2 linked regions of the Prochlorococcus marinus XMU1405 genome follow. The protein of the gene in region 1 interacts with the protein of each later gene in a pairwise test. Links are inferred from orthologs where the notes say so. Each region holds a gene or a part of one and is shown in the gene's direction. Other genes may lie near its edges. The genes, in order: eno and rpe.

Evidence for each region.
Region 2: the proteins of eno (region 1) and rpe interact in binary tests that used the Escherichia coli proteins (3 or more experiments, as listed by UniProt). The link is inferred for Prochlorococcus marinus XMU1405 from one-to-one orthologs.

What each region holds. Positions count from the first base shown.
Region 1 is NZ_JAAORF010000001.1:203,474-206,693, forward strand. The notes cover bases 235-3,116. They hold eno (phosphopyruvate hydratase), read left to right. Parts: upstream 235-970; coding sequence 971-2,263; downstream 2,264-3,116. Other genes in these bases: HA148_RS01095 (ATP-dependent Clp protease ATP-binding subunit), read right to left, coding at 235-708; HA148_RS01105 (ABC1 kinase family protein), read right to left, coding at 2,268-3,116. Also shown: more of HA148_RS01095, read right to left, coding at 1-234; more of HA148_RS01105, read right to left, coding at 3,117-3,220. UniProt on the Escherichia coli protein: Catalyzes the reversible conversion of 2-phosphoglycerate (2-PG) into phosphoenolpyruvate (PEP). It is essential for the degradation of carbohydrates via glycolysis.
Region 2 is NZ_JAAORF010000002.1:89,042-92,225, reverse strand. Bases 32-2,877 are described here. They hold rpe (ribulose-phosphate 3-epimerase), read left to right. Parts: upstream 32-998; coding sequence 999-1,757; downstream 1,758-2,877. Other genes in these bases: lptB (LPS export ABC transporter ATP-binding protein), read right to left, coding at 2,818-2,877; ccsB (c-type cytochrome biogenesis protein CcsB), read right to left, coding at 1,779-2,708; glpX (class II fructose-bisphosphatase), read right to left, coding at 32-810. In the rest of the region: more of glpX, read right to left, coding at 1-31; more of lptB, read right to left, coding at 2,878-3,184. UniProt on the Escherichia coli protein: Catalyzes the reversible epimerization of D-ribulose 5-phosphate to D-xylulose 5-phosphate.

The sequences.
Region 1 (3,220 bases):
ATTGATCTCATTTTCTCTTCCTAAAACGGGATCCAGTAAGCCTTTTTTAGCTGATTCTGTTAAATCTTTTCCATAAATTGAAAGAGCATTTTCATCTTTTCTAACTTGTTTTTTGGTTTCAATTTGAAGTTTACTTTTCGGTAATGGAACAATAGCTTTTTTCAATTTTTCTTCTTTAACTACAGTTTCTTTGTCAGATTCAAAATTAGATTGATTATTTATTTCAATTACATTCCCATAATTAAAAGAATCTTTTGATTGATTAATATTTGGGTAAAACTTTAATTCTTCTTCTAATTTTTCCATTGAAAGGTTTCCTTCTTCAAAAACATAATTTCCAATTCTTAAATCCCTTCCAAGAGCAATTAGTAAATGAGGGATTTCTATTAATCTCGATCCCCATTGAGTTTTAATCTGATTTGCGTTATCTAATAAAATTTCTAAATCTTCTCCGATAGTAAAAATATCTGACTCATTTGTTGGTGTCTCTTCTAAAAAATCTTCTGTTATGTCTAAAACTGTATCTTGGTCTATTGATAATTTTTCAATGAAAGCAAAGAATTCACTTGATGAGAACAATGTATGAACTATGTGTTCAATATTAAATTCGCTATGATCCCATTTTTTTGCGGTTTCTTCCCCTAATAAAAGAAGATTCCAACTGATATCGCTAAATAGTTCAGGACTGGATGTAAGGGTTTCTCTCATAAACTATAAAAACTACAGTTGATTATTAATTAATATTCTAAATAGGATCTGCATTAATAATCATCCAATAATTTTCAAATTGTAAGATGAATTTCAAAAATATTTTTATGAGATGGGTTGCAGGGACTTTGGAATTAATAAAAGTGTTAACTAATATCTAAACTGTTATGAAATAAAAAATTATAATTGTTTAACATATTTATTTCAGATATTAGCCAAATAGTTCAGCTATTAATAGGATTTAAATAGTAATAATTAAATTGTGAAAGAAACTATTGATTTTCTTATTGATACTGTTGAAGCAAGGCAAGTCCTTGATTCAAGAGGTAATCCAACTGTAGAGGCAGAAGTATTTTTGGAATGTGGTGCAAGTGGTAGAGCAATTGTTCCCAGCGGAGCTAGCACTGGTGCTCATGAGGCACATGAATTAAGGGATGGTGGTTCCAAATATATGGGGAAGGGTGTTTTAAATGCTGTTAATAAAATTCATGAAACAATATCCCCGGCTTTATGTGGTTTGTCAGCTTTAGATCAAACTGCAGTAGATAAATTAATGATTGAAATTGATGGAACTCCTAATAAATCTAACCTTGGAGCAAATTCAATCCTTGCAGTAAGTCTTGCAACTGCCAGTGCATCAGCAAATGCTTTAGACGTTCCACTATATAGGTATCTTGGAGATCCATTATCCAATCTCCTTCCAGTCCCATTAATGAATGTAATAAATGGTGGTGCTCATGCACCAAATAGTCTTGATTTTCAGGAATTTATGCTTGTCCCCCATGGAGTTAATAATTTCAGTGAATCATTAAGAATGGGTACTGAAATTTTCCACACATTAAAATCATTGCTTGATCAAAAAGGTCTATCTACTGCTGTAGGGGATGAGGGTGGATTTGCACCTAATTTGTCATCAAGCGAAGAAGCAGGGGACTTATTATTAGAAGCAATTCAAAAAGCCGGATTTAAGCCTGGTGAGCAGGTGTCCTTAGCTTTAGATGCTGCTAGTACTGAATTTTATAGTGATGGTATTTATAAATATGAAGGTAAAAGTTTAAATAGTTCTGAAATGATTTCCTATCTTTCAAGATTAGTTTCTAATTATCCAATAGTTTCAATAGAGGACGGTTTAGCTGAGGATGATTGGGAGGGCTGGTCAGAATTAAATAAAGAATTAGGAAATAAAGTTCAGCTTGTAGGTGATGATTTATTCGTTACTAATACAGAAAGATTAAGGAAAGGGATTATGGAAAAATCTGCTAATTCAATCCTAATAAAGGTAAATCAAATTGGAACATTAACTGAAACTTTGGAAGCTATTGAGTTAGCTAAAATGTCTGGTTTCACAAGTGTTATTAGTCATAGAAGTGGTGAAACTGAAGATACAACAATTGCAGATTTATCTGTTGCCACAAGATCGGGTCAGATCAAGACAGGCTCTTTGAGCAGAAGTGAAAGGATTGCAAAATATAATAGGCTTTTAAAAATCGAGGAGGAATTAGGAAATCAAGCAAGATTCGCTGGAGCTTTAGGTTTAGGTCCCAAAAATATATAGTTTTTTAGCGCTTAAGTTTTTCTAAACGTGAGCCTTTTCTCATACTTAATTGACACTTTATCCAATCAATACTTATTGGTAGTGCAAAAAAAAGTGGCAACAATGCAAAATTATTTTGTTTATTGCTTACTAGTAAAGCAGATGCAATTGATAAGCTTCCTATAAGAATTGAATGGCCTAAAGTTTTTTGAGCAGTAAACATTTTTTTGAATTGCCTATCAGACTCTCCCATTCTTATTTGCAATTGTAAATCGCCCTGCTCTAATCTTTCTAAACTTTCATCTATTCTTTTGGGAATGCCAACAGCTTTAGATCCTAGTTCACCTACTTGCCTTCCAAATTGGTTAATTAAATCGTTGGGAGTTTGATTATTTGAAGTCATAAGTTCTATTAAATAAGGCTTGGTAACTGATACAAGGTTAAACCCTGGATCAAGCATTCTACCAACTCCTTCAAAAGTTGATAAAGCTCTCATCACAAAGATTAAATCTACTGGTAGTTGAAATGGAGTTTCATAAACAAGTTCGTATAAATCTCCAGATAATTTTTCAATAATATTTGGACTAAATGGCGGTGTTAAGGCTTCTTTAAGCATCAATCTGACTAATCTTCTGACTGGTCCTATATCAATATCTTTTGAAATTAGCCCAGCTTTTTGTAATTGACTGACAAGTGATGAGGCGTCTCTTAAAGCAGCAGCCTTAACCATTCCCCCTAATCTTGTTTGAAGATTATTTGAGATATTGCCCATCATTCCAAAATCATAAAATATTAATTTACCTTCATTTGAAACTGCTAGATTCCCTGGATGAGGGTCTGCATGAAAAAAACCATAATTTACTAATTGTTTTAAATAACTGATGGCTCCTATTTCTGCGATTTTTGGTAAATCAATTTCTTGTGATTGTAATTTTTCTAAATCGCTTATTTTTGTTCCTTCTAGATAACTTAAACAAA
Region 2 (3,184 bases), on another replicon or contig:
AGCTTCATAGATTTTATCTATATCTGTTATACCCATTTCATTAAGACGTTTTATATTTCCTTCTTTTGTGTAATCAGCCCATTCAGAAGTTTGAGCGATTGCTGGATCATAAACTAGTTGTCCTTGAAAGTGTCCGCCTAGAGCTCTCATCGCAGCAGCAGAAATAACACCCTCAGGAGCAGCACCTATACCCATCAAGCAATGTGTTCCAGTTCCTGCAAAACCACATGCAATCGCAGCTTGAACATCACCATCAGAAATCGGTTGTACTTTTGCACCACATCCACGAATCTCTTTGATTAAATCTTTATGCCTAGTTCTATCCATTACAACAACAGTAAGCTCATCAATAGAAAGACCCAAGCAATCACTTAGTATCTTCAAGTTTTCAGTAGCTGAATTTCTAATATCTACTTTACCTTTTGCTGCTGGAGGCGCTGCTAATTTGTTCATGTAAAAATCAGGAGCATTAAAAAGACCACCTGTATCAGAAGCAGCTAAAACCGCCATAGAACCTCTTTGATTATTCGCACAAAGATTAGTTCCTTCACAAGGATCTACTGCAAAGTCAACCCCTGGGCCACTTCCACTACCAACCTCTTCACCTATATAAAGCATAGGTGCTTCATCTCTTTCACCTTCTCCAATAACAATTTTCCCTTTCATTTCAATTTTGCCCATTCGCAATCTCATTGCTTCGACAGCTGCAGCATCAGCTTCATCTTTTTGGCCAAGTCCTGTTAGTTTTGCTGAGGCAATAGCTGCTTGCTCGACAACTTCGAGAATTTCTTGAATTAAAGTTTGATTCACAATTAAATTTTGAGGATTTTTCTAAAAGGTTTTGAGTATGATCTCATAAAAAATGTTATTTTTTATGAGAATTATTATGCTAGTAAGCTTTTTTTAACTCTTTACAGCTGATACTTTATCAGGCCGTGACTTGAAATTAGGAATAAACAACTAAATATAGTATCTTTATTAAATATTTTAAAAATTAAATGACCGAGTCAAATCAAGCAAATTTAACTGGTGCTAATAGACCAATTCAAATAATTCCTTCAGTTTTACCAGCAGATTGGGCAAATATGGGGGCATGCGTAAAAGAGCTCGAGGAAGCTGGGGTAGATAGAATTCAATTTGATGTAATGGATGGAAATTTCGTACCAAATCTTACCTTTGGGCCTGAGATGATTGCTGCATGCAGGAAATATTGCAATGTCCCTTTTGAAACTCAATTAATGGTTAGTCAGTACAACTGTGAAACCATGCTTGAATCTTATGTAAACGCTACAAAAGGGGCAAATGGTGAACCAGGAGTAGTAATAGCTCATGCCGAAGCAAATATTCATTTGCATAGAGTTCTCGGTAAAATAAGAGATTTAGGAGGATCTCCTTCTGTTGCATTAAACCCTCATACTCCTTTTGAAATGATTAAAAACATTATGGATATGGTTGATCATGTTTTGGTTATGACAGTTAATCCAGGTTTTGGAGGACAAGCTTACATACCTACAATGCTTAATAAAATCAGAGAAATAAGAAACTTTATTATCGAAAAAAACTTAAATGTCGATATTGAAGTTGATGGGGGGATAAAAGCAAATTGGACTATTTCACAATGTGCGGATGCTGGTGCGAATTGTTTTATTGCAGGTAGTGGAATGTTTGCTTACCCAACATTAAAAGAGGGATGTGAGGACTTGAGAAAGGTTGCACTAGAAGCACAAAAGGGGAATGTTCTTCCAGAGCCTCAATAAATATTCTGAATGATTAAGAAATCACCCAAATATCCATCCATAACTATGCAACCCTATTCCTAAAAAATTAACTCCTAAATAACAAACTAAAACAATTAAAAAGCCTGTAGATGCTAATAATGCTGGTTTACGACCTTGCCAACCCTTGCTTATTCTCATATGCAGATAAGCGGCATAAAACAACCATGAGATAAATGCCCATGTTTCTTTTGGATCCCAACTCCACCATGTCCCCCAGGCCTCATTAGCCCAAACTGCACCTGAGATTAAACCGAGAGTCAAAAGAACAAAGCCTACTAATATAGAACGATAACTTAATGTATCTAATTCTTCTGAATGCGAAAATTCAATAGGTTTTACTAAATCATTTAAAGGATAGCCATTAGAAAGCTTAAATCCTCCTATACCTGTAGAACTACTTCTGATTTGAAGCGGCTTATTTTTATTAATAAACAAAACAGATATTGAAAGTAAAGAACCTATTATTAATGCTGCATAACTAAGCATTACGACGCTAACATGCATTACTAACCAACTAGATCTTAAAGCTGGAACCAAGTTTGATGATAATTTCAAATCTTCAGGCAGTACAAAACAAGCAAAGGATACGGTAAGTAACTCAATAGGTATGGCAATTGAGGGAATTAATGGAGATTCATATTCCCTTTCAATCAATAGTTGGCCAATTGTGATTCCCCAAGTAAGAAAATAAAGAGATTCATACAAATTGCTAATAGGAAAGTGTCCAGAAATTGACCACCTAAAAAGCAATTGCAATGATATTAATAAATTCACTAAAATCGTAAGGAATCTCACTGTTGAAGAAAATTTCTTTTTAAAAACTGCACTTAAAGATATCGGTAAGTTAAATAATAAAAAATAAAAGACTAGAAGACCCAAGACTGAAACTGGGTCATATATTAAATTTTTAGAAAAATTATCTAGTATCATCTAAGAAATTAATATGATTTATATTTCATGACATTCAAATAATAATTTAAATTATTCCTATATGAGTAAATCTTTAATAATTAAATTTTAATTTATTTTCAATAAGATTTCAAAGTTTGAAATTATCTCCTAGATAATACTTCTTTACTATTGGATTATCTGCTAATTCACGTGATGATCCATAAGCTAAAATTTTTCCTTCACTTAAAACATATGATTTGTTTGTAATTAAAAGGGTTTCCCTAACATTGTGGTCTGTAATAAGAATCCCAACCCCGTCACTACTTAATTTAAGAATTAGTTTCTTTAAATCATTAACAGCTAGAGGATCGATTCCAGCAAAGGGTTCGTCTAACAACAAATATTTAGGTCCTTTTCTGCCTACGGTAAGAGCCCTAGCTATCTCACACCTCCTCCTCTCTCCTCCCGAAAGTTGATAACCATAATTATCTACAAAGTTATTCAAATTAAATTCA